2 regions of the Priestia sp. P5_B4 genome follow, and region 1 is predicted to be linked to the other one. Evidence: riboswitches for the same ligand, from Rfam matches in the RefSeq annotation. Region 1 holds a riboswitch; the other holds the start of a gene.
What was found. Region 1 has a riboswitch for glycine ahead of AC1DRF_RS02435 (amino acid permease). Riboswitches for the same ligand answer to the same signal wherever they lie in the genome.
Positions count from the first base shown of each region.

Region 2: it holds a riboswitch for glycine, as region 1 does, so the genes downstream of both, gcvT (glycine cleavage system aminomethyltransferase GcvT) here and AC1DRF_RS02435 (amino acid permease) in region 1, are expected to answer to the same signal.

Region 1 is NZ_JBFULJ010000009.1:12,569-18,352, forward strand. It holds gene pdaA (delta-lactam-biosynthetic de-N-acetylase) at 1-319, shown strand, start outside; gene rlmD (23S rRNA (uracil(1939)-C(5))-methyltransferase RlmD) at 482-1,867, shown strand; gene AC1DRF_RS02430 (FAD-binding oxidoreductase) at 2,207-3,556, shown strand; glycine riboswitch at 3,756-3,836, shown strand; gene AC1DRF_RS02435 (amino acid permease) at 3,995-5,347, shown strand; gene AC1DRF_RS02440 (cache domain-containing protein) at 5,680-5,784, shown strand, end outside.
Region 2 is NZ_JBFULJ010000100.1:1,367-7,150, forward strand. It holds gene AC1DRF_RS11145 (DEAD/DEAH box helicase) at 1-1,143, opposite strand, end outside; glycine riboswitch at 1,324-1,416, shown strand; gene gcvT (glycine cleavage system aminomethyltransferase GcvT) at 1,629-2,729, shown strand; gene gcvPA (aminomethyl-transferring glycine dehydrogenase subunit GcvPA) at 2,750-4,096, shown strand; gene gcvPB (aminomethyl-transferring glycine dehydrogenase subunit GcvPB) at 4,089-5,567, shown strand; gene AC1DRF_RS11165 (rhodanese-like domain-containing protein) at 5,612-5,784, opposite strand, start outside.

The sequences.
Region 1 (5,784 bases):
TCGCTCACCTAGAGGGGTATTTAGTGAACGAACGCTAGCTCTTTCAAAGCAAGAGGGCTATACGAATGTATTTTGGTCACTTGCATTCGTTGACTGGAAAGTGAATGAACAAAAAGGCTGGCGCTACTCATACGACAATATGATGGCTCAAATACATCCAGGTGCAATCATGCTTTTGCATACCGTTTCAAAGGATAACGCAGATGCGTTAGATCAAGCGATTGTGGATTTAAAAAAGCAGGGCTATACGTTTAAAAGTATTGATGATTTAATGAACGAACGCAAACAAATGAAGAAAAGTCCTTCTAAAACGAAATAAAGATAAAAACCGATGGGAATGTTTCTCCTGTCGGTTTTTTGCTGTTGAAGTGTTATAATATGCGTTGATGTCTTTTTTAAAGCGATACGGTCTAATAGGTTTTAAGCAGATAAAGACCGTTAATAACTATATAAAGAATTTAAACTAATCGGAGTTGGTCTCATGAATAAACCAAAAACTGAAATGAAAGTTCAAAAAGGACAAACGTTTCCGTTGACGATAAAAAGACTCGGTATTAATGGAGAAGGCGTAGGATATTTTAAGCGCCAAGTCGTCTTCGTGCCGGGAGCATTACCAAATGAAGAAGTGGTTGTAGAAGCAACAAATGTCCAGCATAAGTTTGCGGAAGGGAAAATCAAGCGAATTCGCAAAAAATCTCCTCATCGCGTAGATGCGCCCTGTCCTATTTACGAACAGTGCGGAGGCTGTCAGCTTCAGCACTTATCCTATGAAGGTCAGCTAGAATCGAAGCGTGATATTGTTCTGCAAGCGTTCGAACGTCACAGTTCATTAAAAAAAGTAGAGGAAAAAACACGCCAAACAATTGGCATGGAAAATCCTTGGGGCTATCGTAATAAATCACAATTCCAAGTAGGTGTGGATAAACAAAAAGTCATCGCTGGTTTGTATGGACTGAACTCTCATCGACTGATTGACATTGAAAACTGTCCTATTCAGCATGGAGCCACGAATCACGTGACAAAAGAAATAAAACGAATTTTACAAGATCTTCAAATTCCTATCTACAATGAACGCAAACGCCGTGGTATTGTACGTACCATCGTATCTCGAGTAGGCTTTGAAACGGGTGAAGTGCAAATTGTCTTGATTACGGCTAAAAAAGACATTCCGAAAAAAGAGCTGCTGATTAAAGAAATTCAGCGCCGCCTACCGGAAGTGAAATCACTCGTACAAAACGTAAACGGTCAAAAAACATCGCTTATTTTTGGAGACGAAACGTTTACACTTGCTGGAAAGTCGGTGATTCAAGAAACGTTAGGAGATATCTCGTTCGAACTTTCAGCGCGTGCATTCTTCCAGTTGAATCCTCTTCAAACCGTGAAGCTATACGACGAAGTAAAAAAAGCAGCTGCGCTAACAGGCACTGAAAAAATTGTAGATGCTTACTGCGGAGTAGGGACAATTGGCTTATGGCTTGCTAAAGATGCCAAAGAAATTCGCGGAATGGATACGATTGAAGAATCGATTGCAGACGCAAGAAAAAATGCCCAAGATCATGGGTTTGAGCATGCTACGTACGTAACGGGTCCGGCTGAGAAATGGATGCCGCAGTGGGTAAAAGAAGGCTGGAAGCCAGACGTTATCGTCGTTGATCCGCCGCGAACAGGCTGTGATGACAAGCTTCTAAAAACGATTTTACAAGTGAAGCCAAAGAAAGTGGTTTACGTTTCTTGTAATCCATCCACATTAGCCAAAGATGTGCAGCAACTGTCGAAGGCTTATCATGTTGATTACATTCAGCCTGTTGATATGTTCCCTCATACGGCGCATGTGGAGAATGTGGTGAGTTTGACGTTAAAGAAATGAATAGAAAAAGAGTAAAGGGCAGATTTGATTCTGCTCTTTTTTCTTTGAGCTGTACTCTTATTAATGGAGAAAGTTGTTAAAATTCCACATCTGTTCTTTTAGTGTAAAAAATATCTTAGTATATTGAGATGGAATTCTCATAAAGTCTAGTCTTGGAAAGTGTTACATCGCTAAAGAGAGATTACATAAGAGGGTTAATGCCTTTAAGAAAAACTATAATGACGTCTTTTATACAAATAATAAACGCAAACTCTATCCCAAAACCCAAACCTTTAACCACATCGATAATACTATATTAATAAAACTACTAAAAAGTATGTATAAAGGAGCAGAGGTCAGATGGACTCAATGTTTTTAAAAGGGCTTACGGGAGAAGCGGTAACGCCAAAAGATCCCATTTATGAGGAGGCTCGTCAGGAATGGAATCGCGCTATTGATAAATTTCCGCTTGTGATTGTGTACTGTGAAAAAAAGCAGGATGTTGTGAATGCGATCCGCTGGGCGCGCAAGCATCGTGTTGAGATTCGTATTCGATCTGGCGGTCATCATTATGAAGGATATTCTACAGGTGAYTGTGTATTAGTCATTGATATTAGTCGATTAAATAGGTTGAAATTAGATAAAAAACGGAACATTTTAAAGATGGAAGCAGGAGCGAAAAATACGGAAGTGTATGATTTCATCGGTTCGAACGGATATGTGTTTCCAGGAGGAACGTGTCCGACTGTTGGCGTGTCGGGCTTTACGCTCGGAGGAGGCTGGGGACTTTCGAGCAGACTTTACGGGTTAGGATGCGACAGCTTGATAGAGCTAGAATTAGTCAATTATGAAGGAAGGCTCATCAAAGCAAACGAATCGTGTAAAGCTGATCTTTTTTGGGCATGCCGCGGTGCCGGTGGCGGTAACTTTGGCGTTGTAGTAAGCATGACGTTTCAGCTTCCAAAGCCAACGAACAACTCTGTGACGCTCGTTCGATTCTTTTATGTAGGTACTACAAAAGAAAAGCAGACACAAGTGATGAATATATGGCAAAACTGGCTGCCCGAACTGGACAAACGTATGACGCTAGTTGCAAGCTTTTATAATGCAGAAGGAGAAGGGTTAGGCATATTTGCAAACGGATTCTTTTACGGCTCCCCAGAAAGAGCTCGGAAGATTTTGCAGCCTTTTGCAGAAGTAGAAGGGTTTCGAGTAGAGCTGGAATCATTATCTTTTCTTGAAGCGGTAAAAAAAATAGAGGCAACCTATCCTCCGTCTGAAAAATTTAAGTCAACGGGAAGATTTGTGCACAGAAGCTATTCACGTGGTGAGCTTGAAAATCTTACAGATCTCATACAGCGTCCGGCAGAAGGGTCCGTTTATGCCGCGATTTCTTTTTATGCACTAGGAGGAGAAATCCGCAGTGTTGGTAAAAGAGAAACGGCTTTTTTCTACAGAAACGCCAGATATATTATGGGGTTTCAGTCTGTATGGACAGAAGATGTATTTGCAAGAGCAAACAGAGATTGGCTTCGCAAGCGATTTGAATATATTAAAAGTATTACGATAGGCTCCTATGTGAATTTCCCTATCAGTAACCTTAGAAACTACGAGCATGAGTATTTTGGAGACAACGCAGAGAGATTAGAAAGAGTGAACAAAAAGTACGATCCGTTTAATGTGTTCAGGTTCGCGCAAGGACTCAGGTAGCGTGAGGAAAAGGATACTAAGTTGACGATTGAAAATGTTCGATTACCTTTTTTCGAAGAAGGTAAATAAATGAAAGTAATCTTTCCTGTTGACAAAGTATCCAACTGGTATTAGAATAAACAACTATTCGACAGTCATTCTATTGATTGAAAAATTTAATACGTAGAAAGCTATGATTGCTATGGATCACACTATAGCAGGAGCAGCTTCTGGAGAGATCGCGATAGTTTCGCGACGCCGAAGGGTTCACAATCTCAGGCAAAAGGACAGAAGAGTACCGGATATTTATTTGGCATGTTACTAATTGGTAGCATGTACCTTAATATTTGTTATTCTTATGACCATGAGATTGGAGCGCATCCAATCTCTTTTTTTATTGGACTTTATTTGTAGTCCGCACGATCGCATCAAAGGTTTTATTGTTAGGAGGAGTTAGAGTTGGAACAACGAGAATTAAAGAGGGATTTATCCAATCGTCATGTTCAGCTAATTGCGATTGGGGGAACCATTGGTACGGGCTTGTTTTTAGGTTCTGGTAAAGCAATACAGCTTGCAGGTCCCTCTATCATCTTTGCTTATTTAATTGTTGGTATTGCGCTTTTTTTTGTGATGAGAGCGCTAGGAGAACTACTGCTGTCTAAAGCAGGTTATCAATCGTTAACTGATATTGCTGAAGAGTATCTTGGACCATGGGCGTCATTTGTAACGGGATGGACCTACTGGTTTTGCTGGATTATGACAGCTATGGCTGATGTGATTGCAGTTGGCGTATATGTGAAATATTGGTTCAATATTCCTCAGTGGATTCCGGCACTTATTTGTGTAATCATTTTATTAGGTCTTAACTTATTAACCGTAAAATTATTTGGAGAATTAGAGTTTTGGTTTGCTTTAATAAAGGTTATTACGATTCTTGCATTAATTATTATTGGCGTTATTTTGCTGGTAATGGGATTTAAAACAGATGCGGGATCTGTTACTGTTCAAAACCTTTGGAATCATGGAGGGCTGTTTCCAAATGGGGTTTCAGGTTTCTTACTTTCATTCCAAATGGTTATATTTGCATACGTCGGGGTTGAATTGGTAGGGGTATCGGCAGCAGAAACATCAAACCCCCAAAAAAATATTCCATCGGCCATTAATAAAATTCCGCTGCGAATCTTATTTTTCTATGTTGGAGCGCTTATCGTTCTGTTGTTTATTAACCCGTGGATGGAATTAAATGCAGCAGAAAGCCCATTTGTTAAAACCTTTAGTTTAGTCGGAATTCCGCTTGCTGCTGGAATTATTAATTTTGTTGTACTAACTTCAGCCGCTTCTGCCTGTAATAGCGGAATGTTTTCAACAAGCCGTATCTTATATAATTTAAGTAAAAATGACCAAGGGCCATCTAAGTTTGCAAAACTGAACAAAAACCACGTACCAAGCAACGGATTGTTCGTATCTACGCTGGTCATCTCAGCGGGAGCTCTTTTAAGCAAGCTTATACCAGACCAAGCTTTCGGCATCGTCACGACCATTAGCGCTATTTGTTTTATTTGGGTGTGGAGTATCATTCTCATTTGCCATCTAAGGTATAAAAAGACGCGTCCGCAGCTGCATGCAGCATCAGTATTCAAAGCACCGTTAACACCATTCATAAACTATGTTGTGTTAGCTTTGTTTGCGGTGATTCTTGTTATTATGCTGTTTTCTGACGCGACGCGCCCAGCCTTATTGTTGACGCCCGTTTGGTTTATTCTCTTATTTATTTTTTACTGGACTAGAAGGAAAAAGAAAATAAATCTTTAAAGGCTAGAAAATCAGCAGGGAACAAACATGATTTTTTATAAAAGAATATAGTAAATTTCTGACCTCATCACTCCGTGATGAGGTCTTTTTAGTGGAGAATAAATAATTGATTTCTCCTGCATGAATAAAATGCAGGAAGCAAAGTTTATAGAAGAAAACTAAAAATTTGTTCTAACAGAAAACACAGTGAGAAAGCTCGTAGTTTTCTGATAGGAATGTAGAACAAATTGCTTTTCTTCTGTGTCTAAAGATGGAATTCCGTCATTTATATGGAAAAGTTTTCATTTTGCAGTACAATGGAGGTAGACTTCATTAGATTAAGGTGAACAAACATGAAATGGTTTAAATCTCATACGTTTTGGAAAATCTTCACGATTAATGTGCTTCTTATTTGTACCGTACTGACGCTAATGTTTATTGTTTCAAGAGTGATGCTG
Region 2 (5,784 bases), on a different contig from region 1:
GTACTCAGTAAAAATAATGACTTTATCATCAATTTTCTGAACGAGTTCTAGCACTTTTTCTGCTTTTGCATTTTGCGGAACTTGCTGAAGTAGTTCCATTAACGGAGTAATCATATGTTCCGTTAATGCGCTGTTTGGATCTTCCTGACGTTCCATCATGTTTTTTAATGTCATATACACCGCTTCACGGCTGCTGCAGGCCTCTCGCTGCAGGGTTAAAATTGAAAAAGCGCTTGAAGGGTGGAGTCCGTTTCCTTTAAAAGATGTAATCGCATCGTATAGCTCCCGTTCTTTCGGCGAGAATTCAACAGGAATGGTTTGAACAATTCGCTTCGTCCATTCGATACCCGTATCGTGGCGGCGATTTCGAATCATAACTTTGTTAACAAGCTCTTTTAAGTGTTCATCGTTTTGCAAAGAGCGTTTTTTAGCGGAAAATAATTCTTCGAAATAGTCTTTATTGCCGAGATGACCAGGCTTTAAAAGAGAGACTAAGTTAAAAATTTCTTCAATTCGATTTTGAATCGGTGTTGCGGTTAGCAACAGACAAAATTTCTTTTTTAGACTTTGCACAAATTCATAGTTTTTTGTTTTGTTGTTTTTAAGTTTATGAGCTTCATCAATGATGATGAGGTCGTAGTCTTGTTCTAGCACAATTTCTCGATGAGGAGAACGTTTTGCTGTATCAATTGAAGACACAACGATGTCACACTGATCCCACACATATGATTTTCTTTGAGGGACTGCGGGAATATAAAATTTTTGGTTCAATTCCATAGCCCACTGTGAAACAAGCGAAGCTGGAACTAAAATGAGAACTTTTTTAACAAGTCCGCGAATCATATATTCCTTCAAAATTAACCCTGCTTCAATCGTTTTGCCCAGTCCTACTTCATCTGCTAAAATGGCTTTCCCATTCATTGTTTCAACTACTTGTTTGGCTACTTCGAGCTGATGAGGAAGCGGCGTTAAATCGGCTAGATGTTTTGGGCTTTGTAGTCCTTCAAATTCTGAGATAAGCGTTTGGTCTTCTATTTCATAGGCAAGTTTATACAAATCCCATGCAGACCAAGGRCCGTCTTGCTCCAATTTAGTTGAGAAGGCTGCTTCCCATGTTTCATCGATGTTTAATTTCACTTTCATGATAAAAATGCTCCTTTGTGAAAAATTTTTATTGAACAAATGATAAGAATCAGGTAGGATAAAAATATATTTAGAAAATTTAAAAAAGAAAATAGATTAGCACTTTACAAATGATTGTGTGAATAAAGATAGATACATCTTTCAGTAGTATGCCCAACTTTACCAACTTTATAGAAGCGAATGACGACACGGGGAGAGACTACTTGAATGTAGCGCCGAAGGAGCAAGCAATAAAATTGTGAATCTCTCAGGCAAAAAGACTCTTGTTTGACGCAACTCTGGAGAGCGTCTATGCATTTATAGACCACCCACGAGGCAAACCTATTCATTTATAGGTAAACTTTCAGGTGAAAAGGACAGAGACTTCCTACTAAATACAGTAGGGGGTTTTCTGTCCTTTTTTGTTTGGATAAATAGTGATCCCCACACTATTTGAAAACTCCCCGTTATGAAAAGTTTCACGTGAAAAAGAGGAGGACATAAATATGACAACAGAATTACACAAAACGCCGCTTTATGATACCTATCAAAAATATGGTGCCAAAACAATTGATTTTGGAGGATGGGCTCTTCCCGTTCAATTTTCTTCTATTAAAGAAGAGCATGAAGCTGTACGTACAAAGGCAGGCCTTTTTGATGTCTCTCATATGGGAGAAATTCTTGTAACAGGAGCTGATAGCTTAGCTTTTCTTCAGCACACGATGACAAATGACGTTTCTACCCTCGTAGATGGAAAAGCGCAGTATACGGCTATGTGTTATGAAGACGGAGGCACGGTAGATGATTTGCTGATTTATAAAAAAGCAGATCAAGAGTATTTGCTAGTCGTAAACGCTGCTAATATTCAAAAAGACTATGAGTGGCTGGTGTCTCACAAACAAGGAGATGTAACGCTCGTTAATCAGTCTGATGAAACTGCGCAGCTAGCTTTGCAAGGTCCTGTAGCAGAAAAAGTTTTACAAACGTTAACGAACGAAAATTTAGCTTTGTTAAAGCCATTTACATTTGCTGATGATGTAGAAGTAGCGAATGTAAAAGCTCTCGTTTCACGTACTGGGTACACCGGGGAAGATGGCTTTGAAATTTATTGTTCTTCAGCTGACGCAGCTCACTTGTGGACGGCTATTTTAGAAGCAGGCAGTGATGAAGGTGTGCTGCCTTGCGGATTAGGAGCTCGCGATACGCTTCGTTTTGAAGCTACTTTGGCTTTATATGGCCAAGAGCTTTCAAAAGATATTACGCCCATTGAAGCTCGAATTGGATTTGCAGTAAAGACGAACAAAGACAGCTTTATTGGAAAAGAAGTGTTAAAAGAACAGCGTGAAAGCGGGGCACCTCGTAAGCTGGTAGGAATTGAAATGATTGATAAAGGTATACCAAGACACGGTTACGAAGTACTTGCAGATGAAGAACAAATTGGATTTGTGACAACAGGTACACAGTCACCGACATTAAAGAAAAACATCGGTCTAGCACTATTGTCAGCAGAGTATACAGAGCTTGGTCGAGAAGTGGAAGTGCAGGTTCGGAAAAAGCGCTTAAAAGCAAAAGTGGTTTCAACACCTTTTTATAAACGTTCAAAGTAAGCTTTGGGGAGGAATTTAACATGTTACATCGCTATTTACCAATGACAGAACAAGATCAGCAGCAAATGTTAGCAGCAATTGGTGTTTCATCTGTTGATGATTTATTTTCAGATATTCCGCAGCGCGTTCGTTTTCAAGGAGAATACAATATTAAAAAAGCGGCTTCAGAGCCTCAGCTGTTAAAAGAATTAAATAGTATGGCTGCTAAAAATGCTCATTTAAAAGACTATGCTTCTTTTTTAGGAGCAGGAGTTTACGATCATTACATGCCGGTTATTGTTGATCATGTTATTTCTCGTTCGGAATTTTATACGGCCTATACTCCGTATCAACCGGAAATTTCTCAAGGAGAACTTCAGGCCATCTTTGAATTTCAAACAATGATTTGTGAGTTAACGGGGATGGACGTGGCTAATTCTTCTATGTATGACGGAGGAACTGCTTTAGCAGAAGCCGCTATGCTCAGTGCGGGTCAAACAAAAAAGAAAAAAGTACTTGTCTCTGCGGCTGTTCACCCTGAGTCAAAAGATGTGTTAAAAACGTATGCGAAGGGTCAATACATTGAAGTGGTAGAAATCCCTTCAGCAGACGGCGTAACAGATATGATTGCATTAGAAAAAGAGATGGGGAGTGACGTGGCAGCTGTTATTGTCCAGTATCCAAATTTCTACGGACAAATCGAGCCGTTAAAAGAAATTGAAGAAATTACCCATCAAGAAAAATGCATGTTTGTGGTTTCAAGCAATCCTTTATCATTAGGTTTACTTACGCCTCCTGGAGAATTCGGAGCTGATATTGTCATTGGAGATGCACAGCCATTTGGTATTCCAAGTCAATTTGGAGGCCCGCACTGCGGATACTTTGCAACTACGTCTAAGCTTATGCGAAAAATCCCAGGACGATTAGTAGGGCAAACGGTCGATGAAAACGGTAAGCGAGGGTTTGTTTTAACCCTTCAAGCGCGTGAACAGCATATACGCCGCGATAAAGCGACGTCTAACATTTGTTCAAATCAAGCGTTAAATGCTTTAGCAGCATCAGTTGCAATGACAGCTTTAGGCAAGCAAGGTGTAAAAGAAATGGCGCTGCAAAACTTATCAAAAACGCATTATGCATATGAAGCGTTAAAGGCAAAAGGGGTAAATGTAGCATTTGAAGGACCGTTTTTTAACGAATTAGTCGTGAAGCTTCCGGTTTCGGTAACAGAAGCAAACAATCATTTATTAGCATCAAAAATAATTGGCGGTTATGATCTTAGCCGTGATAACCAAGCGCTTGAAAATCACATGCTGCTTGCTTTTACAGAGCTCCGTACAAAAGAGGAAATTGACCAACTTGTAAATGAATTGGGGGATCTTCATGCTTAATCAAAATCAATCACTTATTTTTGAAAGCAGTAAAGAAGGGCGAATCGGCTATTCATTGCCAGAGTTAGATGTGCCGCAAGTAAATGCTGAAGAACTGCTTGGGAAAGCGTATGTGCGTACCAAAGCTCCTGAGCTTCCTGAAGTATCAGAACTCGATATTATGCGTCATTACACCGCGCTTTCAAAACGAAATCACGGGGTAGACTCAGGGTTTTATCCGCTTGGTTCATGTACGATGAAATATAATCCAAAAGTGAATGAACAAGCAGCACGCATTGCTGGGTTTGCGCATATTCATCCGCTTCAAGATGAGCAAACGGTTCAAGGTGCTCTCGAACTTTTATATGATTTACAAGAGCATTTAACAGAAATTACAGGAATGGATGAAGTAACACTTCAGCCAGCAGCAGGTGCTCACGGCGAGTGGACCGGGCTTATGATGATTCGTGCCTATCATGAAGCAAATGGTGAGACGCAGCGAACAAAAGTCATTGTTCCAGACTCAGCTCACGGAACGAACCCGGCTTCGGCAACAGTTGCGGGATTTGAAACGGTAACGGTAAAATCAAACGAACATGGTTTAGTGGACTTAGAGGATTTACGCCGCGTAGTAGGAGAAGATACAGCCGCTTTAATGTTAACAAACCCAAATACGCTGGGATTATTTGAAGAAGATATTTTAGAAATGGCTGAAATTGTTCACGCAGCAGGTGGAAAGCTTTATTATGATGGTGCAAATTTAAACGCAGTATTAAGTAAAGCCCGTCCTGGAGATATGGGGTTTGACGTTGTTCATTTAAACCTTCATAAAACGTTTACAGGCCCTCATGGAGGAGGCGGTCCTGGCTCTGGTCCGGTAGGGGTAAAAGCAGATTTAATTCCGTATTTGCCTAAACCAGTGCTTGTGAAAACAGAAGAAGGTTATCACTTTGACTATAACCGTCCTCAGTCAATTGGACGTGTAAAGCCGTTTTACGGCAACTTCGGTATCAACGTTCGCGCTTATACGTATATTCGTTCAATGGGTCCAGACGGCTTAAAAGCGGTGACGGAAAACGCTGTGCTAAATGCCAACTATATGATGCGTCGTTTAGCAGAACACTATGAGCTGCCGTTTGACCGTCACTGTAAGCACGAATTTGTTTTATCTGGAAAACGTCAGAAAAAGCTTGGCGTGCGCACACTGGATATTGCGAAACGACTGCTTGATTTTGGCTATCATCCGCCGACTATCTACTTCCCGCTTATCGTAGAAGAGTGCATGATGATCGAACCAACGGAAACGGAGTCGAAAGAAACGCTAGATGCGTTTATCGATGTGATGATTCAAATTGCAAAAGAAGCAGAAGAAACGCCTGAAGTCGTACAGGAAGCTCCGCATACAACGGTTGTGAAACGCCTTGATGAAACGCTGGCAGCGAGAAAGCCAGTTCTTCGCTATCAGAAAGAACAGGCTGTTCAAAACGTCTAACAAAAAACCTCGCCCAAAGGCGAGGTTTTTCTATATACATACCATTATTTTTTCTTTTTCACTTTACCGTTCCACATTTTGAAGCCGCCTTTTAAATCATAGATTTCTTGAACACCGTGGCGACGAAGCATTTGTGCTGCGCGTCCTGTGCGCATTCCGCTTTGACAATAGATGTAGACAGGTTGATCTGGACGAAATTCTTTAATGCGCATACGGA